Regions from separate parts of the Pelotomaculum sp. PtaB.Bin117 genome, predicted to be linked through region 1. Evidence: riboswitches for the same ligand, from Rfam matches in the RefSeq annotation. Region 1 holds a riboswitch; each other region holds the start of a gene.

Evidence for each region. A riboswitch is a leader RNA that binds a small molecule or an ion and turns the genes downstream of it on or off. The one in region 1 is predicted to bind cyclic di-AMP.
Region 2: another riboswitch for cyclic di-AMP. It lies ahead of A4E54_RS14620 (CAP domain-containing protein); the one in region 1 lies ahead of A4E54_RS15905 (polar amino acid ABC transporter ATP-binding protein).
Region 3: another riboswitch for cyclic di-AMP. It lies ahead of kamA (lysine 2,3-aminomutase); the one in region 1 lies ahead of A4E54_RS15905 (polar amino acid ABC transporter ATP-binding protein).
Region 4: another riboswitch for cyclic di-AMP. It lies ahead of A4E54_RS01855 (CAP domain-containing protein); the one in region 1 lies ahead of A4E54_RS15905 (polar amino acid ABC transporter ATP-binding protein).

Annotation. Positions count from the first base shown of each region.
Region 1 covers NZ_MVQM01000130.1:122-6,000, reverse strand. Annotated here, with positions in the region: gene A4E54_RS09185 (HPP family protein) at 1-226, opposite strand, end outside; partial or broken gene A4E54_RS09180 (molybdate ABC transporter substrate-binding protein) at 323-499, opposite strand; partial or broken gene A4E54_RS09175 (IS66 family transposase) at 860-1,086, shown strand; gene A4E54_RS09170 (glycine betaine ABC transporter substrate-binding protein) at 1,146-2,015, opposite strand; gene A4E54_RS09165 (ABC transporter permease) at 2,012-2,986, opposite strand; gene A4E54_RS09160 (quaternary amine ABC transporter ATP-binding protein) at 2,970-4,172, opposite strand; partial or broken gene A4E54_RS15905 (polar amino acid ABC transporter ATP-binding protein) at 4,233-4,343, opposite strand; cyclic di-AMP (ydaO/yuaA leader) riboswitch at 4,582-4,715, opposite strand; gene A4E54_RS09155 (GGDEF domain-containing protein) at 4,767-5,387, opposite strand; gene A4E54_RS09150 (NifB/NifX family molybdenum-iron cluster-binding protein) at 5,617-5,835, shown strand.
Region 2 covers NZ_MVQM01000174.1:42,131-48,009, reverse strand. Annotated here, with positions in the region: gene A4E54_RS14640 (hypothetical protein) at 1-338, opposite strand, end outside; partial or broken gene A4E54_RS14635 (YbaB/EbfC family nucleoid-associated protein) at 374-685, opposite strand; gene A4E54_RS14630 (SPOCS domain-containing protein) at 815-1,933, opposite strand; gene A4E54_RS14625 (DUF3794 and LysM peptidoglycan-binding domain-containing protein) at 1,961-3,505, opposite strand; gene A4E54_RS14620 (CAP domain-containing protein) at 3,687-4,694, opposite strand; cyclic di-AMP (ydaO/yuaA leader) riboswitch at 4,700-4,904, opposite strand; gene A4E54_RS14615 (hypothetical protein) at 5,171-5,560, opposite strand; gene A4E54_RS14610 (hypothetical protein) at 5,588-5,879, opposite strand, start outside.
Region 3 covers NZ_MVQM01000118.1:5,351-11,229, forward strand. Annotated here, with positions in the region: gene A4E54_RS08085 (ATP-binding protein) at 1-2,102, shown strand, start outside; cyclic di-AMP (ydaO/yuaA leader) riboswitch at 2,252-2,387, shown strand; gene kamA (lysine 2,3-aminomutase) at 2,515-3,798, shown strand; gene ablB (putative beta-lysine N-acetyltransferase) at 3,788-4,681, shown strand; gene A4E54_RS08100 (mechanosensitive ion channel family protein) at 4,727-5,842, shown strand.
Region 4 covers NZ_MVQM01000036.1:1,643-7,521, forward strand. Annotated here, with positions in the region: gene A4E54_RS01840 (HlyD family secretion protein) at 1-138, opposite strand, end outside; gene A4E54_RS01845 (sensor histidine kinase) at 160-1,677, opposite strand; gene A4E54_RS01850 (response regulator transcription factor) at 1,667-2,344, opposite strand; cyclic di-AMP (ydaO/yuaA leader) riboswitch at 2,769-2,943, shown strand; gene A4E54_RS01855 (CAP domain-containing protein) at 2,956-3,609, shown strand; gene A4E54_RS01860 (ATP-dependent Clp protease proteolytic subunit) at 3,949-4,785, shown strand; gene A4E54_RS01865 (YlzJ-like family protein) at 4,782-4,994, shown strand; gene A4E54_RS01870 (undecaprenyl-diphosphate phosphatase) at 5,132-5,879, shown strand, end outside.

The sequences.
Region 1 (5,879 bases):
AAGACGGAATCATTAACGGCACTCCATGATGAGTGCTGATCAATGTAATGAAACCCATACTTAAAAAGCAACCCAGGGACGAAAGGGCAAGCTCTCTCCAATGCACATGGCTGGCATGCAATTGACAATAGCCTTTTTGGCAGCGCATTTTGCCAAAGTATAACTGTAAGGATTTGGCGATGATATGAACGGCTTCTTTCTCTTGATTTGCTGTTTTACCGGGCACAAGACACCTCCGGAGTGGTTCCTGCTAAATTCTCACTAATTATAATATATTAATATATAGCCAGCAAGTTGAGTTGGATTCCGTAATTTAATAACATTACTTTATTGCAGGGAGTGCATCCATATGAGATTCGCTCGCGGAAATAAAGATATCCACCGGCTCACCTTCTTCAATTCTTTGTGCCAGGGTACCTGAAGCGCCAAATTCGTAGCGAATATTTATATTGGGGTGTTTTTGTGTGTAAATGTTTCTCAATTCTTCCATAGCATTTGCAGGCTTATCGCTGCCGAAACTGTCAGACTCCCCCGACCCTGACTTATCTTTTCGGGGATATTGATTATATGACCGGGGAAAATCATATTTGAATCCTTTATTTGAGGGTTGGCAGACAAAAGTGTATTAATTGAGATACCATTTTTGGGGCAATGGCATACAAGGTATATTATGATTATTCTGATCCATATGCTACCAAAGATGTTGATTAAGTAATGCATTATTAAACCAGGCAAGAAGAAAAATGCGATATGTTAATCTGCGTGACAAAGTGTTTTCCAAGTCACCAAAAAGACAAGGAAAATAGCTTTTCCTTGTCTTTTTGGTGGGCCATTAGGGACTCGAACCCCAAACCTGACGATTACCTATTGCCTGAATCAATGGGACAACCTGAAAAACTTTCTGCGGCCGACTGGAGATAGACAATAATCGGGCGGAACGCTCGATCAAGCCCTTTGTGATCGGTCGCAAAAACTTCCTAGTTCTGAAATACTCCTAGGGGCGCTAAATGTAGTGCGATTATTTACAGCATTATCAAAACAGCCAAAGAGAATAATCTTAAACCATTTACACGGAATTATTTATAGTCCCTGCCGCTCCCGGAAGCTATCCTCCGGAAGCAGCATACTAAGACGTTGCAAAGCGCTTAAGACTGTTTCAACCACCCGTCAACCATATCTTGATTATCTTTGATCCATTTTTTTGCAGCAGCCTCAGGTTCCATTCCCTCATTGATCAGGCCTTCCAGACTGCCGATCTGCGCATCGGTCATTTTAAATTTCTTCAACATCGCGGCAACTTCTGCTTGCTCTGAGCTGAAATCTTTATTGGCCAGGGTATGGATTTCTTCAGCCGCACCATATTCCTTTTTGGGATCGTCCAGATACTTGAGATCATATTTAGCGAACATCCAGTGCGGGCTCCATCCTGTGATGGCGATCCAGTCATTCTTACCGTAAGCTCTATCCATTGCCGCCATCATCGCCGGCTCACTGCCTTGCACCACTTCAAAGCCAAGAGCATATGCCTCATTCGCCCGGGCAGATGCTTTCATAATTCCGGCGCCGGGATCGATACCGATAATCTGATTGCCGAACTTGTTTCCTTCATCCTTCAGTTGAGCAAGTGAATCAATGGTGACATAGTTTGGGATAACAATACCGATTTTGGCTTCGCCCTGATACCAAATGCCGTAGTCTTCCAAACTATCCTTATACTCATTCCAATAACTTTCATGGGTAATCGGCAGCCAGGCATCCATAAAAACATCAATGTCCCCCTTGCTCAACCCGACAAAGAGCGGTGCAACATCCAGTTGGGTAAGTTCGACCTGATAGCCTTTATCCTCCAGAATCGTCTTCCAAAGGTTGCTTACAGCAACGCACTCGGCCCAATTGACATAACCGATTTTGACCGTTCCTTTATCACCTGAACAACCGGTCATCATAAAGACCGCCAAGACAAGGCTCAACCCCAAAGCCAATAATCTGTGCCACCTTTTGAAATTTTTTATCATTTTTGTTTTCCTCCGTTTTCTTTGTATCTCATCATGACTCTTCTATGTTTATTCTCTATAGATTTTAGTGACTGTTTTAGACGGTCATCTAATCGTTGCCATGCCCTTTTAGCTTTTACATCTCTTTTTTGGCTCACCCGTTTTACGGAACGTCCGACTCCCTGGGACAGCCTGTCTAGGATAATCGCCATAATTACCACAGCAACCCCGTATTCAAAGCCCATTCCGATCTTCAGTTGTCCGATGGCTTCCAGGACACCGGCGCCAAGTCCACCGGCGCCGATCATCGCGGCAATAACCACCATCGATAAGGAAAGCATCATCGTCTGGTTGACGCCGGCCATTATGGTCGGCAGAGCCACAGGGAATTGAATTTTCCATAAGAGTTGTCTGGGGGTAGAGCCGAAAGCTGAGCCAACCTCCACCAGTTCCACAGGAACCTGGCGGATACCGAGGTCGGTAAGCCGGATGACCGGCGGCATGGCAAAAATAACTGTGGCAAATACCGCCGGTACCTTACCGATACCGAAAAACAACAGGGCCGGGATAAGATAGACGAATGAAGGCATTGTTTGCATAACGTCTAAAACAGGGGATATGACATAATGGAACCGGTTGTTTCTTCCAGCTAGAATCCCCAGCGGCAACCCGATAACAATGGAAACAAGTGCCGATATAATCACTAAAATCAGCGTATCCAGGAAAGGAAGCCATAGTCCTAAATTATAGATAAAAAACAAGCCAATGACCGTTCCAATGGCCAGTTTCCATCCACTGGCCCGCCAAGCCAGAACCGCGAAGATAATAATGATTGTCCACCAGGGTACGACCATCAGCAAATCCCGAAACCCGGCTATCCCGCTGTTAAAAGCGTCGGAAAAAGCGTCCACGCTGTCGCCGAAATTTATTTGCAGCCACCTGACGCCCTGATCGATGCTCTCTGCCAGAGGAAACTTAGATATTGTCTCCACCCCTCTTATTCGAAGCAATCGCTGCAAGGACAGAGCCCCGAACGATGATTCCAATCAATTTATTTTCCTGGTTCACCACAGCCACCGGCAGTTTGCTCTCGGCAAGCACACTCAGCGTATCCTGAATAGGGACAGTCTCCAGTGCCACCGAACCCTGAGCAAGTTCGATTTCATCCAGACTCGATTTTCCGGCACTCCTGGCATCAACCGCGATATCGGCCGTAATAAGCCCTTTATAGTGCCTCTCCTTATCTACCACAAAGACACTGGACAATCCATGCTCCTTCATGATCCTTAAAGCAACACCGGGACCATCACGCAAGGTAATAAGCGGCTGCGGTTTCTTCATCACATCGCCGGCAGTCAAAATTTTACACCGTTCCACACCCCGGAAAAACTTGGCTACATAATCGTCGGCCGGATTAGTGGTAATCTCTTCCGGGGTTCCAACCTGCACCAGGGCGCCATCCCTTAAGAAAGCGATTTTGTCTCCTAGTTTCAAGGCCTCGTTTAAATCGTGGGTGATAAAAACAATGGTCTTGTTCATTTTTTGTTGGAGACTTATCAGTTCATCCTGCATTTCTTCCCGGATCAAAGGATCAAGTGCGCTGAAAGCTTCATCCATCAGGAGAATATCAGCGTCACTGGTCAACGCCCTGGCCAGCCCGACCCGCTGTTTCATTCCCCCGCTGAGTTGGGCTGGATATTTATCTTCCCAGCCCTTCAGACCGACGAGATCTAACATTTTAAGCGCTATGGCTTCCCTGTCTTTTTTGACAATCCCCTGAACTTCCAACCCGTATACCGTATTATGCAAAACGGTACGGTGAGGAAGCAAAGCAAACTGCTGGAAAACCATAGCGGTCTTTTCCTGACGGACCTTACGCAGCTCCCTCTCTTTTAACTTGGTGATATCAATACCGTCGATCACGATAGAGCCGGAACTTGGTTCAATCAGTCTGTTCAGACAGCGCAGTATCGTCGATTTTCCGCTTCCGGAAAGGCCCATCACCACAAAAATCTCGCCTTGCCTGACGGTAAAACTCACTTGATTAATTCCAACTGTCTGCCCTATTTCTCGGAATATTTCATCTTTACTTTTTCCCTGCGCCAACAAATTCAAAGCTTTTTGAGGGTGGAGATCAAAAATTTTTATTAAATTAGTTACAATAATCTTCTCGGAAATTTGATTCATATTTCCACCACATTTATACTTTTGTTTTTAAATATTTTAGTCCTTCTTTATTTACGGGCTACCGAATACCTGAACAGGAGTACCTTCCACAATCCGTCCTTTATCAATAAAAATGAACCTATCCGCAACCTCCCTGGCAAATCCCATCTCATGCATCAAGATTCATAGAATTATGCCCCCATCGGCTGCACGAAAGCCATCACATTTGCTTGTCTCGGGGTTAGCGGATGTCGGCTTCAAAGTATTCCTCACTGCCAGCACCTTGACAAATACCGCTGTCGTTAAATTAAATATCACCTCCACTCGCCGATCTTCTCCATCAAACAAAATAACCACAGAGAAGTTTCTGTGGTCCGCGAAAAATGCTTAATCTAAATAAAGGTGCGATCAAGCATGTTAATCACCTTCTCTTCCAACGCTTACGAGATTAGCTGACGGATTCGGGTCGAAAGGATTAACCCTACCGGAGAAATTTCTCCGAATTCACCCCATTGTTGGGTTTCCCGTTCCTTACGGATTCAGCGAGTTTATTTATTCATTTATAACCGATACTCAGCAAAACACAAGCTTTCTTTTGTTGCTTTCTTATTTGCTGTACTTTTTAAATAAGTCATCCAGGGCTTCCCGTAACAGAAAAGCTTCTGTTTTTTCCATCTCCTTGGCTAATTCGGAAAGCCGGTCAATCTGGGTTTTTGTAAAGTAACTGGATTTTAGAACCATGCTCTCTACTTCGGAAAGGCAAACTTTATTCTTCCCTAATTTTTTTGCCCTGAACAAGGCGCTGTCCGCCACCCGTAAAAGTTCAATGGCATTTTTGGCGTCCCTTGGCCAAGATGCGATACCGCAACTGATGGTAACGTAGATATCATCCTGTATTTCTCCGTCAGAAAAGCCGAACGTATTATCGGATAAATATCTTCTGATTTCCTCCATCTCCATCAGGCTTCGTTCGGCACCTTTACCAACAAGCAGAATCATAAATTCGTCGCCTTGCCTTGTGCTCAAATCATTTTCGGAAAGATTATTCATAAATATCGAAACAAGTTTATCTATGATTTCATCACCAATTTTTGGGGAATAGGTATTGTTTATATTTTCTAAATTATCGATGTCCGCGACAACGATACTGAAAGGACCTTCCCTATTGTAAATCATCTCTTCAACTTTTTTTATTAGTAATTGCCTTGTTGTTAGTCTGCTTACCATAGCTGAATCAAATCTCCTTATTGAGTTATTATATTAAACATGCATATATATGTCAATACATATATGTTGACATATATATGTTACGCCTTTTTTGCCAAAAGGAGAATTTTAGTAACAGTAATATATTACTCGATACCAATAGCGTTTCAGGGTGAACTTCAAGTAGATGTGCCACTATGCCAATATTTAACATTGGTTTGTCGTCATCCCATGTAGGCAGGGCAGGCGTTTGGGCCCGTATGGTACTGGTACTGGCGCCGGTCAGGGTCAGGGCCAAGGCAAGATTATCATTGCCGGTGGTATGGGGCCGCGGGCACAGGAATTGTTCAACCAGAATGGCGTAAATGTAGTAATTGGCGCTAATTCGGCCTCAGGTAGTCCGGAAGATATCGTCAGGCTGTTTTTGGCCGGCAATCTAGAAACAGGGGATAATGCCTGCGATCATTAAAAAACTAAGGAGGAATTAAAACAATGCAACAAAATTCAGATTCT
Region 2 (5,879 bases), on a different contig from region 1:
ATCAGCATGGCCGGGTTGAATCCCTGGCCGCCGCTGCCGCCCTGACCGCCCAGCAAACTTGTCAGCATACCCGCCAGATCGTTCGGAGACGGGTTCCCTCCAGTGGCGCTGACCGGCGCCGGCGCTGGTACTGTCGTCGGCGCTGTTACCGGAGATTGTATGTATCCGCTGGAACTGCCGTGATAACGCTTTCCAATCAGATTCAAGATACTGGTAAGGTTGACCGAACACATGTAGATCAACATTGTTTCCTGGTCCATTCCATACTTTGACTGCAGCTCCAGCACCCTTGCGACAGCCTCTTCCAACACGGCGGTTCCTTTGACATCTTCAGCCAATCAACTCACCTCCCCGGAGAAAATTTTCCATCATGTTAAAACAATCCGGGTATACTGGGAAGCTCCATCCCGCCGGTCAACTTGGAGATTTCATTTTTTAACAGATTTTTTGATTCGGCGACAGCTTTGTTGAACGCGTTCGCCACCATGCCTTCCAGCGCCTTGGCATTACCCGGTTTCAACGCGCCCGGGCTGAATTTGATTCCCAGCACTTGTTGCTGGCCGTTCATCACAATGCTGAACATTCCTTCACCTTCGCTGATTTCCACGGTTTTGTTTTTCAGCTCCTGCTGCAGCTTTTGCATCTCAGCAACGATCGCGCCCATATTATTCATCATCCGGTTGTTTTCCCCTTTCCCTTCACAGCCTTATGGCCGCAATGACTCATTATTAAATATATTCGCCCCGCGCTAAAAAAGTTTATAAAAGGCAAAAAAAAAGCTGTTTCACAACAGCTTTCTTTTTTTATTCATGGCCTAACCGCGCTTGCGCATGCATTCCAGCACAACATCGTCAATTTTGACGGTATTGGTGTTGCCCGTGCCGGGCATGAAGTTGAAGCGGACCATGATTGAATCAACACTTTCGTCTGTCACCGGCGTGGCGAACTGAACCTGGGTGTAGGAGTTATCCGGTATGCCGGTGCTGCTTAGCGTTTGCGTGCCGATACCGATCTGAGTGCCGTATTGATCATAAAATACTACTTCAGCGGTTAAGGAGAAATCGCTGGTCGCACCCAGGACATCTTCCCTGACCCAGAAGGTGAGGCGGTACTGGCGGTCGCCGACAATTTTCTTGTGGATCATCTGGAACAGCGCCCCGGGCAACTGGGTATTCAATAACCCGATTTCCGCCGCAAACGACCCGGAATGAGCCGTACTGCACTGGGATACATTGCTCGCGCCCCAAAAGACCGGGGCGTAAGGGCTGGCCCAGGCCTCGAGACCGCCGTCCCTGAGCAGGTTGCCGACGGGAGACTCATCCGGGGACGGGCAGGTCTGCACAAAGATCTTACGGTCTTCCGACACCCTGGCGGTAGCCTGAATGACAGCAGTCTCGTGGATCCGGCAGGCACGGTGCAGTTCCCAGTTCATATCCACATCAACATGACGGAACTGGATAAAAACATCATGTTTATGGCGAATCAGCACGGGTTCATCCAGTTCAACCAACTTGGAAAACGACAGTTCTTCGGCTGTATGCTTGACTTCATTATTTTTATTTACGTAAAAGATTTGTTTGTGTAAAATACCGTTTACAATAATTTTCTTAAGGAACAAATCCCTGTGCGGATGGTGACTGTCGTGATGCACCAGAACGTATTCGTCGTGCTTGCCGTACTTGCCGTGCTTACCATCATGGTAGCCGTCATAGTCATGATAGCCATGGCCATGATGGGCCTCGTCAACAAATACCGGCGTGGCGGTCAGATCGCGGACAGAAGCTCTGATTTTGTCGACCTTGATCGCCAGTTCGGGTAAGGTTAACACATTGTCAATCACCGCTTCCACATCTACAGACTCGATAACCAGCGGCACTCTTATTTCAATACATTTGACCGGCTGGACTTCCGTGTAATAGTATTGTTCGGGCATTTTTTAGACCTCCTTAATAATTTTTAATCAACCCATTGCTTCGCATGGAATCTTAATCACCTGTCCGACGCTGATGACATCCGGGTTGGTAATCTCGGGGTTTTCGGCCAGGATCAGGGCGACTGTCGTTCCATGCGCCGCGGCAATGGTAGTGAGCGTGTCACCCGCCCGAACCGTATAATCGGTCGGAACACAGGTGGTAGGCGTGGGAGTCGGTGTGACCGCGGGCACATAAACATTCAGCTGGGCTAAATCGGTCACCGTGGCTTTGACTTTCAAAACAGCTTCGGTGTGCAAATCCGCGCATTGCAATTGCTGATCCACGTTGACATATTCCGGACTGACCTTAACCTTGACCCTCATATCAGGCTCGGCGTCGGGCACTACCACAAATGTGCGGAAATTCAAACGCTGATGCAGCGCGTGGACAGCCTGGTCGGGCTTGGTGCTGACGTAAACCACTTCCACATCGGCGTGACCCCTGATCAGGACCTTGCCATTGAGAATATTTACTTCCGTTACTTTTATATTGTCTACCCGTGACTCCAACACCTTCATGACATCAGGTTTGGACTGGGGAACCTCAGTGGTTTCTCTCAGAACCACCTGAGTTTCTCCGGAGCCGATTTCCCGGTCGATCTTCAGCTTTACCCTGTCGTAGTCTCCCTCATTTTTCAACTCGGTGGGAACATTTTCAAGCGTCCTGGTTTCGGAAACAAAGACAATCAGTTTGACAATGATATCAGCTGAAAGCTTCGGGCAAGTTACCGGCGCGATATCGGCGTTTTCCACTTCCGCCCGCACATGGACGTTCATTCCCTGCTGGGCTTCGGGAACCTCCACGAAGTCACTGAACTTGATGATACGGTGCAGGTCATGAACGGATTGCCCGGGAGTCATGGACACATACAAAACCTGAAGCTCTACTTCACCGTCCACAATCACTTTGCCGGCAAGGACCCGCTTATCTGTAATTTCCACTTCCGCCTTGATATTCAGGATCTTTTCCACGTCCGGCTTTTCTTCCGGCACTTCGAACGCATCGCTGATAATAACCTGCTTGGTTTCTTTGTCGCCAATCATGTGTTCAACAGTGAGGTCCTGGGTTTCCAGAGCTTCATTCCCGGCCGGGGTTGTTGTAAGCACTTCCATTTCTTCAACATCCATTATTTTTGCAAAAGTGCTGAGCACAGCCGCCACATCAAATTTACATGCGCTGTCTTTACTTGGAGTCAGACTCACATCCTCCACAGTAAAATCGACAACGTAATCCATCCCGGGCTCGGCGCCAGGCACATCGACAAAGGTCGTAAAATTGACATCACCATGCAATGAGTGAACTGATTGATCAGGTTCAAAGGCGACGTACATCACTTGCAAAGTCAGGGTCCCATTAATGATGGCTTTGTCCGGAACGATGCTGACGTCTCTAACTTTGGCAGTTGTTTCTTTTGATAAAATCTTTTCCACACTCGGCTTGGTGTCAGGAATTTCAATCCGACCTTTTACCACGGTCTGAACTCTATTTTCACCCTGGACCAAATTAACCTTAAGGCGTTCGGTTCCAGCCATGATGGTTTCCTCCTTTCAAAATTTTTCTGTACTAATATATGTGAGAAACATACGAAAATGTGCAATAAAGGTAGTCAGCATGCAAAAAACGAAAAAAAAAGAGGACCTGGGTCCTCTACCTTATTTTACTAATATTTTTTTCGCCTTTATTGTTAACTTTTTATGCTCATTTTGCCGTCAATCAACCGGTGAACATCTGCACGAACATTTTCCCGTACGGACCGCCGCTGACGACGCCAATGCCCACTTTGGTATAATTTGCATTTAGTATGTTCGCCCGGTGTCCCGACGAGTTCATCAGGTTGGTGTGCGCGCTGCCAACAGTTGAAGCTCCGGCCAGGTTCTCCCCGGCGTAGCGGTACTGCACGCCGGCCGATTTCATCATATCGAAGGGAGAGCCGTATGTCGGCGATGTATGACTGAAGTAATTTTTATCAATCATATCCTGCGCCTTCATTCTGGCCAGCTTTACCAAGGCCGGGTCCATTTGCAGGGGCTGCAGGCCTGCTTTGCTCCGTTCCTGGTTCACCAGATCGAGCATCTGCTGCTCGTCGGCATTTAACCCGTTAACGGGTTGTGGTTCCGGTGCCGGTGTTGGAGCCGGTTCCGGTGTTGGTGTCGGTGTCGGTGTGGGTGCCGGTGTCGGTGTGGGTGCCGGTGCCGGTGTGGGTGCCGGTGCCGGTGTCGGAGTAGTCACTTTCTGACCGCCGGCAAACAACAAAACGACAATTTTATTGTTGTTTTTCATGATTATTCCAACGCCGATCCGGTCATAAGATGAACTGAGAATGGTCGACCGGCTGCTGGCGGCACATATTCCCTTAAACGCCGCGTTAACTGTGCAAGCCTTGGCCAGGACTTCCCTGGCGCGGCTATATTGCACACCACCCATTTTTAGCATGTCATTGGGAGAGCCGTAAGTAGACGAGTTATGCCCGAAATAACAGTTGGAAGCGATATCCTGGGCCTTAATCCTGGCCAGATTTGACAGGACAGGGTCAACAGTCAGCGAAGCTTTGCCAGCGTCATGACGCGCCTGATCAATCAGGTCAGCCATCGACTGTTCATCAGCCGTAGCTGCAAGGCTGGCGTCAGCCGTTGCCGGGGCCGCCGCTCCCATTGAGAGTACCAACGCGAAAATAAACAAGGTAACAACCAAACCTAACGTCAGGTTCCTGGAACGCCGCATAAATTTACTCCTTTCTTTTGAGCCTCCGGGGTTAGCTGACGGGTTCGGTAAAAGACAAAACCCTACCCATTCGAGTCATGAGATACAAGACATGACATATCACATGGAAATGCCCTATGTCTGGGTCTTGCTGATGACTTTACCGGGATTCACCCCATAAACCGGTTCCCCCGTACCCGGATATTTTCCGGGATTCGGCCGCTTGTATTTAATTGGCTTTGCCTTAACGTCTGACGTCTGACGTCCGCCAAAAGACGGCTGTTTAAAGAAGCATTCATAAAAGGGCTTGTACAAGTTTAATATACCGGCGAATGGGGTCTCATGGCAAAACGGGTAATTTAAGAACATCCATCGTAATGTTAACTTTTTTGGGATTATCCTGCGGCGTTGTCAGATGGCCTCCAAATTAGGGTCCATTGTCAAGATGCGGCAAAAATTTAACAAATAAAGGCCGGGCTTCCCGGCCAAAATTGAGGCTAACGACAGTTGTCAAGATCCCTGGCGACTACATGAGCGTCTATGAATAACAGTTTAAACAAGGTTTCCGCTTCCCTGGCCGCGCATCCGGAAAGGAGAATTCTTACTTGACCGCCTTCGATAAGTTTCCGGATGGCCTGGTAGGCTCTGCCGTGCGGCGGACCGGCGCCGGGGGGCTCCTCGGCCCCGGTCCCTTCACTAAGTCTCAGTGCCGCTAGAAATCCATTATTATAGCCTAACGAGCTTCCCTCGGTATATCCTTTTTCAAACCCTGACTCAAAACCCAGGTTGTAACCTAAATGATAACCAAAATCCTTGCTGGTATGGTATGATTCCTGCCGACCACGGGTCCAAAACTGTTCATTTTTCCCGCTTTTTTCTTCGCCCATGGCTCCTGCCCTTTCACTAATTTTCCCTTAATATGTACCCACGGCGTTAGGGGCGTAAAACACCGCCCCCAGACCTTCAGTAAGAACCAGACATTCCAGCCCATCCACACCTTCCACAAAACAAGTCAAGATAAATAACTTTTTTTTCAAACCTTTGCGAAACCGTTTCACGATCAACTCATCAAGGTTGCTCAAGGTGCTCACCATTTGCTGCGAGCTGTCCACAACAAGCGAATACCGGCCGTCCGCCTGTTTGTTCAGGACAATCTGAAACGGCATGTTCTGGTCACGAACAGATAACTCGTTGATCTTATCAAGA
Region 3 (5,879 bases), on a different contig from region 1:
ACCTCACCTTAATTATTCAATATGGAAATGATTTTTCCCGATCATTCCATCACCCGCCATACTGCCCGGCCTGCCGGACTCCAATCGCCGACATCAATTTGCCGGATATCATTATCTCAATTAAGTCACAAAATGAAATTGTTGAATTAGATATAAATGGTGCAAAACTCGTCGTCGCGCCACTCGGCGGAGATCCCTGTCACGGCAATCTCTACGTGGTCGCCGGGGAATTAACATGCTGCAAAAAGGCGGCGCATCCTACCTTGCTGGAACGGGCCGTGCTGGCTCAAAAACTTTTAACGAGTTTCCGGCACGCGTTAAATGAAGGATTTGAGGGCGGCAGACTGTCCCTGCAGCTTTCCGCCCTGCGCCAGGTAAAAAACATCGTCCTGTCGCTTTTCAACGGCGAGGAGAACATATTGGCGCAAGTATTCGACCTCATCCTGAGCGCCTTGATCATCCTGTCGGACGCCCAGGGCAGTTGGATAGAATACGGCACCGCGGAAGTTTCCGGCGGCCTGCTCATTAAAGGGGATGAACAAAGGGTCAAAAACCACATCGCCAGTCATGCCGGCCACGCGGACACAGCAGAAATAAGCAATGGCGAAAACCGGGTCCGGCTGGGTGTTTTCGCCCCGGCCGACGGCAAACAAACGCAAGACTTGCTAAATTTGATGGCCCAGGAATGCACTTTGGTTTTAGAGATAGACCACCTTTTCAAATTGTTGCACAAGCAGCTGCCAATGATTCTTGGCGCTGTTGGAAGCGCCGTCGTGCTGGTCAGCAAAGACGGCATTATCACCTATGTCAACCACGCCGCGGAACTTCTCCTGGAAGGAAAAGCGCCAAACTTAATCGGGGAGCCGGCTGACGCCGCGCCGGGGCCTTGGTCCGCCTGTATTCAAGAGAAGACAAGCCGCCGTGTGAGCGGACACATGGACAATTTAATCCAAAAACAGGAATTGCGGTGGGTGAACTGGCAGGTCAGCCCCCTCCTTGATGATGAGCAGATTGCCGGGTGGCTCGTTTTAGTCGATGACAGAACTGATCATCACAACTGGCAGGAGGCCGCGCGGAGAGCGGAACGGCTGGCCGTAACAGCCGCCCTGGCGGGATCCCTGGCCCACGAACTGAGGAATCCCCTGGGCGCGGCTAAAGGAATGCTCCAATTAATCGGCAGAAAAGAAAAACCGGAACAGGTAAAAGGATACGCCGACCTTATCCTGCGGGAAATTGACCGGGTTACTAACCTCTTAAACGAGTTTCTGCTTCTCGGGAGACCCGCCGAGATGACAACCGAGCCCTTGGACCTGGCGGCTTTCCTGCAGGAAATAACGCCTTTGCTAAAGAGTGAGGCAAACAATTACGAGGCAGATATTTTTATTAAAACAGAAGAAATCCCCATGATCAACGCGGACCCCGGCCAGTTTACCCAGGCGGTGCTGAACTTAGTCCGCAACGCCTTAGACGCGGCGGGGCGGCGGGGTCGTGTTTTGTTAAACTTATCCAAATCCGGAAACAATGTAATATTAACAATTAAGGATAACGGGCCGGGCTTGTCCGCCAAGGTCTCAGGAAATTTATTCAAGCCGTTTTTTACCACCAAAGAGCGCGGCACGGGACTGGGGCTGCCCGTGGCTCAGGCGATTGTGCACAATCACGGAGGCAATATAACTATTGAAAACGCTCCCGGCGGCGGGGCGATTTGCCAGGTGACGCTTCCGTTTTACGCCAGGCAGGATGGAAAAACAACCGATATTGATGTGCTGGTTACCGTGGCGGACAACCTTTTACGCTATCCGTCCGAACAGGCGCTCCGTACCGCCGGCTTCAGCGTTATTTCAGCCGCTGATTTGAGTGAAGCGCTGCTGTTGAAAGAGCGCTACTGTCCGGCAGTCTTAATAGCGGATAAAATTATTTCCGAACCCCAAAATATTGAGATAATCAGCCGGACATGGCCTCAGGCGAAAACTTTCGCCATTGCTGAAGATGAACATTTCCATGAACATTTTATAGAAGCGAATGTCTTCCAGATTGTAACAAAACCATTGGACTATGTGCGCTTGATCGGACAAGTGCGCAAAGCGCTTAATGAAATATAAGCCGTCCATTGCGTTATAGCCCGAATATGTTGTCATGACAGGCATTCTGCAGCAGAATTCAGGCATTATCAACCTCGCAAGCTGCTTGACCTCTATGATAATAATAAGCTATAATTTTATTATAGCAATAATTGTAAATATTATAAACCGTTCTGTTAACGCCGAATCTTCTCCAAGGAGAAGAACGGGGAAACCAATTTTTAGGGGTGAATCCGGCCATGGCCGGTAGGGCTGCCCTTGGCCCAAACCCGTCAGCTAACCTCGCAGGCGTACAGGGAAGAATGGACAGCATTTTATTGGCTGGGCATTCCCGGCCAATTTTATTTTTATTAACTTCCTAATTATTCTTCCTAAAATACGTTTTTCCAACAGAACCGGTTACTATTGAAGAAGAAAACTAGGAGGTGCGGCATTGAAGACCAATATTTTGCCTATAAGAACCCAAAACAACGCGGACTGGTCAGACTGGCGCTGGCAAATGCAGCAACGGATTCACTCAGTAAAGGAGCTCGTAAAATGTTTTGACCTGAACCATGACGAAGAACTGAATATCCAAGAGGCATGCGAAGTATTTCCCATGTCTATTACTCCGTATTACGCTTCATTAATCAATAAAGAAGATCCCAGATGTCCCATCCGCCTGCAGTGCATGCCAAATCTGCAGGAGCTAGTTAATGGATGCGGCGACATGGACGACCCCCTATATGAAGACGCCGACTCTCCCGTGCCGGGATTGACCCACCGCTACCCGGACCGGGTGCTTCTTTTGATTACTAATGAGTGTGCCATGTACTGCCGGCACTGCACCCGCAAGCGCAAAGTGGGCGATCAAAACAGACGGGTCAGCGAGGTTGACATTGACCGGGGCATTGAGTACATCAAATCCCGCCCTGAAATACGCGATGTCCTGCTGTCGGGAGGAGATCCCTTTGTTCTGTCCTGCGCCCATCTAGAGAAAATCATCGCCAAAGTCAGGGCAATCCCCCATGTGCAGGTAATTCGCATCGGCACCCGCACTCCGGTGGTGCTGCCGCAACGGATCACCAACGAGCTTGTGAAGATGCTCAAGAAATATCACCCCATTTGGATAAACACTCATTTCAACCATCCCCGCGAATTTACGCCGGAATCCACCCAGGCCCTGGCGAAACTGGCTGACGCCGGTATTCCCCTGGGAAATCAGACAGTCCTTTTAAAAGGAATCAACGACTGTTCAGAGGTAATGAAAAAGCTGTCGCATCTTCTCGTGCAAAACCGTGTGCGCCCGTACTATCTCTACCAGTGCGATCTATCCCGGGGCATTGAGCACTTCCGCACCCCCATAGCCAAGGGGATAGAAATCATGGAGGCGCTGATCGGGCACACTTCCGGTTTCGCCGTGCCTACTTACGTGGTCGACGCGCCGGGAGGCGGGGGCAAGATTCCGGTTTTGCCGAATTATCAGCTGTCTATGACAGGAACGAAAACAATCCTGCGCAACTATGAAGGAGTGATCTGTGTCTATGAAGAACCGGCATACTCCGGCTCAACCTGTTCCAAAGCTTGTTCTCTGTGCAAGGACGGCAATGTCAAGCATAAACCGGTCGGCCTGCAAAAGCTGGTAGACCCGAACAACCGGACTATCAGTCTGATACCGGAAGGAAACATTCGCAGGGCACGCTTTTTCGGACTTAAGGGTGATCCTCATGGCAGATAGCCTAAAAGCGCATGAACAGGTGCAGCCGGATCAATGGGAGATAATAGAAGGTCACTATTTTAAATGCCATATTTTAATTTCACCGTACAACCGGAGAATTACCGTCTATAACTTTAGTCTGGCTCTGGACGAAGGAGCTTCCGCAATGGTGCAAACCCTTTCAGAAAAGGCTGCCGCGCAGGGTTTTGATAAAGTGTGGCTTAAAACCGGACTTAAATGGGCACATTCTTTTTTAGGCGCGGGAGTCAAACTGGAAGCAGCTATCCCCGGTTATTTCGCCGGGGAAAAGCCGGCCTTGCTCTTCTCCGGTTTTCTGAGCGAGCAAAGGAAAATTCCGTCAAACAGCAAAAACTTGGACCAAATCAAAAAATTGGTTCTCGCCCGCAAGGACGGCGGCGGCCAGCGCCCGCTCCCGGCCGGAATTACGCTGAGATGGGGACAGACCGGACACTGCGGGGCGCTGGCAAATTTATATAGCAGGGTTTTCGCCACCTATCCTTTTCCGATCTTTGATTCCGGCTACTTGAAGCGCACCATGCGCCACAATGTTTGCTATATAACGGCCTGGCACGGCCGGGAACTGGTGGCCGCGGCTGCGGCAGAGATGAATCCTGCAGAAAAAAACGCTGAGGTGACAGACTTTGCAACCGCACCCGGGTGGAGAGGACATGGTCTGGCGGGCTGTCTTTTAAACCAATTGGAATCCCGATTATTGAGTGACGGCATCCGGTGTCTTTATACTATCGCCCGCAGCAGTTCCACCGGCATGAACAGGGTGTTCGCCAATACCGGCTATGAATATTGCGGGGTGCTGATTAAAAATTGCAATATAAGCGGAAGTTTCGAAGACATGAACGTCTGGGCAAAAATAATTGACGGCTAACTGCTTCCCATACCGGAAAAGATAGTAAAGCGAGGCAAACTTGGTATGCAACAATATTGGGAGATAATCGCAAACTTTTTTAATGGGCGGCTTTCGCCTGAAAAAATCACCTACTTTTCCACTAATTTGCTCCTCTCCGTGGCGGTCCTGTTCGCCACTTATCTGTTCATAAAGCTTTTTTCTTATTTATTGGACAGAACCTTAAAAGAAGGCGGCAAGGAAAAACAAATTTTCTCCGACAACTTTATCCGCTCTTCGCGAACTTTTCTGAAAGCGCTGCTCCTGTACGGAGGTTATTTTATCGCCGCAATCATCATATTGGAAATATTCAACGTCATGGTGATTTCACCTGGAGATTTAAAATCTTTAGGCGCTAATGTTTTGAAAATCATCAGTGTGCTGGTGGGAGCAAGGATTGTCATAAATTTCGGGAAACTGGCCATTCAACAGTTTTTCGAACGTCATGAGCTAAAGGAAAATATTATGGAAAACCGCCGTGCGCAAACCCTGGAAATATTGCTGCAAAGCGTGTTGACCTACCTCATTTTTTTCCTGGCCGGCTTAACCATCCTGCAAATTTTCAATATCAACACCAGCGCCATTCTGGCCAGCGCGGGCATTCTGGGACTGGCCGTGGGCTTCGGCGCCCAGAACCTGGTCAAGGACATCATCAGCGGATTTTTCATTTTATTAGAAGATCAGTTCGGCGTGGGGGATTTTGTGGAAACCGCCGGCGTAGTCGGCACGGTCGAGGAAATCGGCCTGCGCACCTGCAAGATACGGCGGTGGACAGGCCAGCTGCATATTATCCCAAACGGGGAAATAACCAAGGTAACCAATTACAACAAGGGACCAATCCTGGCATTGGTGACGGTAGGGATTGCTTACGAAGAAGACATAGATCGGGCAATGGAAATCTTACAAAATGAATGTGTCAAAGCCCGCCGGGAGATTGAAGCTATCGTTGATTTACCCCAGGTGCAGGGAGTAACAGATTTGACCGACAGCTCAGTCAACATTCGCGCCGTCGCCCCATCCATCCCCGGAGAGCAATGGACTGTGGAGAGGGAGCTGCGCAGGCGGTTCAAATACGCCTTGGAGCAGGCAGGCATCGAGATACCCTATCCAAGAAGGGTGCTTTACATACATGAAGAAACCTGATGATATGAGTTATTCAAGAGTGATCGCACAACCAGCT
Region 4 (5,879 bases), on a different contig from region 1:
TCCCCGGTTGCCTACAGCAAAATACCCTGTCAGCGTAACTAAAGCGATTGCAATAATACTAAAAAGCAATTTTCTTCTTTTTATGACTCCGGTCAGGTAGCCAAGCCCGTTAACAATAATCTTCGGTTTATAACTCAAGTGGTTTTCCTCCTCAGGTGATCATTTTAAGGACCGTGTTAAACTTAGACGAAACGTTGTGCCGGCGGGGCTTGTACGCAAGAGCACCAAATCTCCGCCATGGGCGTGAGCCAGCAAGCGGCTGATCGTTAAGCCGAGGCCCAACCCGCGGCCTATTGCCTGCCGGGCGCTGCCGCGGTAAAACCGCTCAAAGATAAAGGGCTGATCGGTTGCTTCAATGCCTTTCCCATTGTCTTCAATGTCAACCATGATCCGGTGATCATGTATCTGAAATGTTATTCTGAGCAAAGTTGCGGCAGCTTTTTTACTGTTGTCGAATAGGTTTAGGAACATTTGGCGGAGCCTTCCCGCGTCTCCGTTGAGCCAAACAGGTTCAGCCGGCAGGGCTGCGTCGAACCGGATATTGGAGAATTCAGGAAGCACACTCAATTGATGGATCACCTCACTTATCAGGCTTGATAAATTAACGGGCTCTCCCTTAATGGGTGCCGCGCCTGCTTCAAACGAAGAAAAATCAAGTAGTTCTTCAACCATTTGCTGGAGCCGTTTGGCTTCATTCCAGGAAATTTGCAGAAATTCTTCCGCTTTCGCACCGGTTACTATTTTATTATGTACTGCCTGGATCATCCCCCGGATTGAAGTAATGGGTGTGCGCAGTTCGTGCGACACGCCTGCCAGCAGGACCGACCGAAGCTGTTCAAGCTGTTTCAGCTGAGCGGCCATATAGCGAAATGATTCGATTAATTGCTGCAGTTCCCGCTCTTTTACCTCCTGGGGCAGGACAGGGTCATACTTGCCTTCAGCTATGGACTGCGCGGCTGCGGCCACTTCCCGGAGCGGGTGGATTAACCTCCGGGATAGAAAGTACAGTACGAGCCAGCCGGCCAGTGTAATAATGCCGGTAAGCAGGGCTAATAAACCATAAGGGCCGCGGATTTGATTATCCACGGGCATGCTGATATAAAGCGCCTTGCAAATGGTTCCGTCTTGATAAACGGGCACACCGATACGCAGCCAGGTTTGAGAAGCGACATTAACTTGATCGCGGACATTCTCCCCGGCGAGGACATTCTGGTATGAAGGTGGAACAGCAAACAACGCGGAAGTATCAATAGCCTCATTTTCGTATTTTTTAATTATTTTGATGTTTCCCGCTGTATCTACCGTGTGCACTACATCCGGAATGGGCGGCCTTGGTTCGTGCGGCCCCGCCTCCGTTTCCAGTCTATTGGAAGAATCGTCTTTTTTTATATCTGCTTCTGGAAAGAGATGCTTTGGTTCGTGCGGCCTCTCTTCCATTTGCCGCAGCCGATTAGAGAATTCGCTTTCTTCCGGCGCTTGGCCGTTTAAATCGACTAATTGCTCGGCGCGTAATTCAAGCATGTCGTAGATGTGGTCGTATGTGCTGATTCGTATCCAAATTCCCGCGGCCACTGCGAGGAGCAAGAGAGAACCCAGCAATACCAGTACGTAGCGGCGTGTCCAGTAGGTCAGCATTGATACGGTATTTGTTGTATAATCGTTCTGCTTACTTGACACGCAGTAAATACCCCTTTCCCCGTATTGTTGCTATCTCCCCTTCCTGCGCCGGCCATTCCTGCAATGACTGCCGGATGCGTTTGATCGACACGTCCACGGCACGGTCTCCCCCGTCGTAATCCATTCCCCAGACGTGGTCCAGCAATTGATCCCGGGAGAACACCTGGTTTGGGTGGCGGACCAGGAAAGTTAAAAGTTCCCAATGACGCGGCGCGAGCAAAATCGTTTTTCCCTTAACAGTTACTTCACGAGAGGTAAAATTTACCACCAGGGTTCCGAACTGCACCAGTTCAGGCTCAACCAGATGAACCGGCCGCCGCAGCACTGCTTTAACCCGCGCTACTACTTCATCCGGATCAAAAGGCTTTGGTATGTAATCATCGGCGCCTTGATTGAACCCATGCAGACGGTCCTCGACAGCGCCGCGCGCCGTCACCATAATTACAGGGCAACTGCTTATTTGTCGAATTCCATCCAGCACAGTCCACCCGTCTTTCCCGGGCAGCATCAAATCCAGCAGAACCAAGGCGGGATTGACTTCGGGAAAGATAGATAATGCTTCTTCCCCGCTTGAGGCAACAGGTACCTGAAAACCGGCATGCTCCAGATAAGTTTTGAGCAACAGGGCTATTGAACGATCGTCTTCCACAACCATTACTGTTTGCATAGGCCACCTCTCCATTAATACTGAATTAATACTGAACAGGGAGTGAACTCGTTTAGCTTCCGTCAGACTTCGGGCTTACCGGGGGTAACCCCACTTATAGCAGCGGAGGTTTATGGAATCTAGCTAAATTAAGATTACTATGTTTTTTGTAATTATTTTACGACTTGAATGTGTCGGGAAAATGTCGAGATGACAATTGGGATAATTGAATTTGTAATTAAGCGGCTGTTTAAATAGTTCTTCTTGTTGTCACATAAAGTAGCGCCTGGAATAAAGAACCGGGGGATGTTTTACCATGCTTATATGATTCAAAAATTACATTATTTTTTCTAAGTTATCTTATAATCTTTATGATAAATGCTTATCTACGTTGCAAAGGGGGTTTTGCACAAAAGTACTAATAAGGATATGATTGTCCAATAAATAATAGTTCGTGCCAAATCTCAGAAAATTTATCACACTGGGAGCGGGGGAACCAAACACAATGGGGTGAATCCCGGAATAGTCACAAGAAAGGAGGAAAACGTGACTTGATTTCGGATAGGGTATCTTTTACCGAACCCGTCAGCTAACCTCGCAGGCGCAAAAAGAAAGGGGAAATATCTTTGTCAATGATTAAAAACACAAAAATGATTACGAAGCTGTTAGCATGTACTTTCACGATCGCTTTGGCGTTGTTTATGTTTAACAGCCCAAAAGCAGAAGCCGCCACAGGCTTTTACATGAATAACTTCAATAACTTCCCGGGCTTTAATCAAATATACAGTCAGAAAGCTAACCCAATTCAACAAATAAAACCGAATCCGACACCTGCTGCACGGCCAAATTCGACTCCGATTACAACTCCGGCTCCCGCAGCATCGGCGCCTGTTTCCACATCCGGATTAACCGCCGAAGAGCAGCAAATGGTTAACCTTGTCAATCAAGAAAGGGCAAAAACTAATTTGCAGCCGCTCACAGTAGACATGAGACTGGTAAACGTGGCCCGTATGAAATCACAAGATATGATCGACAACAATTACTTCAGTCATCAGTCGCCAACTTATGGTTCACCGTTTGATATGATGAAATCACAGGGTATCTCTTTTAGCTATGCCGGTGAAAACATCGCGGCAAATCAATCCGTCGGAGCGGCCCATACGGCGTTAATGAACTCATCCGGCCACAGGGCAAACATTCTGAATTCCAATTATGAACACATAGGGGTAGGTATTGCCCATGGCGGTCCTTATGGAATGATGTTCACGCAGGAATTTACCAACTAATAAGTTATTTAGATATAACGGAACCAGGAAGAAGAGCAGGGACTTCACGAGCGTACGCGAAGTCCCTTTTTATATTTTCCACTATATAAAAAGCGTTCCACAATATCCTGCTGCTAAAATGTCTGAAGTAATTAAATGAATATACTTTTTGTGATATATTTGCAGGTAAGAAATATTCAAGCTGATTGTAACGGGGGGATAACAATGGCTATTGAACTATTGCAGTTGCGGTAATCGCTTGTCCAAAATTATAGAATTTATGTTGGTTACTTTTCCTTTTTCCAAAGCATACTAAGAGATGAACTAGAGTAATCCCTAAGTATTGGGAGGAGTGAAAAAATGACCATTGCCGGTAATAAACTAGATTCCGAAATAATACCCGCTGATCCTGGTGCGCCTGAGCCCGATCCGGATATCGCGCCGGAGCCTGAAAGAAGGGACGAGCCTGAAAAGGAGCCGAAGCCTGGCAAGAGAGTGGCCGGCCAAACCAAAGGCGCGCTGGAGTCGGTTAAGGAAATGGGCTCAACGCCAATGCCCGAAGTAAAGAGCAACATTCACTGCCTGACGATAGTAGGTCAGATTGAAGGGCATTTGGTGCTTCCGCCACAGAACAAGACCACAAAATACGAGCATATGATTCCGCAGTTGGTGGCTTTGGAACAAGCCCCCGAGGTCAAGGGTGTTTTAATTGTGCTGAATACTGTGGGAGGAGATGTGGAGGCCGGCCTGGCTATCGCGGAAATTATTGCCAGCATGTCCAAACCGTCCGTGTCTATTGTTCTGGGAGGTGGACATTCAATCGGCGTGCCAGTTGCAGTATCATGTACGCACAGTTTTATCGCTCCAACGGCAAGCATGACCATACACCCGATCCGGCTGAACGGTTTGGTAATCGGCGTTCCCCAGACTTATGAGTATCTGGATAAGATGCAGGACCGGGTGGTGCGGTTCGTTACGGAGCATTCGCACATAACGGAAGAGAAATTCCGTGAATTAATGTTCCGCACCGGGGAACTGGCCAGAGATATCGGGACGGTGCTAATCGGCAAGGAGGCGGTGGATATCGGCCTGATCAACGAGGTGGGGGGTATCGGTGACGCTGTGAAAAAGCTGAACGCTATGATCGAGACTGATGAAAACGATGAAAAAACGAAAAGAGAGGCGCCGTTACAATGATTTTATATACTCCGATGCAGCTGGAATTGGTTTTGGAGGGTTTTGACAGGGAAAAATATCCGGAGTACCAGGAAATTAATTACGACGGTGTTTCAATGGTGGTTGAAAATACAAGCAACGGAAAAAAAAGGATAGTAAAGCTTTTAAGCACAAACCCCTATGATTATTTGAAAACAAATCTACAGCCCGGCAGCTTAATTGATTGTTAATCCCAAAAAAGGTTTTTGCGGACAAAATATGCTGTGTTATAATGACCCTGGTAACCGGCTTTTAATGAAAGGTACACGGTGTTTTTTTGCGGCTGACTGCCGTGTGCCGTGGCGGCCGTATACCGGGGGGGCTTTTATTGACTGTTTTACAGGCTCTGGTGCTGGGGATAGTACAGGGGCTCGGAGAATTTCTTCCCATATCAAGTTCTGCGCATTTGGTTCTCGTGCCCTGGGTTTTCAAGTGGCAGGATCCCGGTCTCTCGTTTGATGTGGCGCTGCATATGGGTACTTTGGTGGCAGTGGTCGCTTTTTTTTGGAGGGACTGGGCAAGGTTGATCACCAATGGCTTACTGCGCAAACCTACCAGGGACGGATCTTTGTTCTGGTATCTGGTAATTGCCACAGTGCCCGGCGCTTTATCCGGTTTTTTTCTGGAGAAACAGGCGGAAACCGTTTTTCGAAATCCTGTGCTGATTGGGATAATGCTCATTGTCATGGGTATTGCTTTATACTGGGTTGACCGGAAAGCGGCAAGAAGGAAGCAGCTCTACGGGATCAGTCTGGCGGACAGTTTGTTTATCGGTTTTTTGCAGGCTCTGGCGATTATTCCCGGAGTATCCCGTTCAGGTATAACCATGACCGCCGGACGTTTCCGGGGGTTGACCCGTGAAACGGCGGCGAGATTTTCATTTTTGTTGTCAACGCCGATTATTTTCGGAGCGGGCGTGGCAAAATTGGATGAATTGTCGGCCGGGGATTTGAACGCGGCTTTTATTACCGGCGTAGTATCCTCAGCCGTGGTAGGCTTTATGTCAATTGGCTTTTTGCTGAGGTATTTGACTGAGCGCAGCTTCGTGGTTTTCGTATGGTACCGTTTTGTTGTGG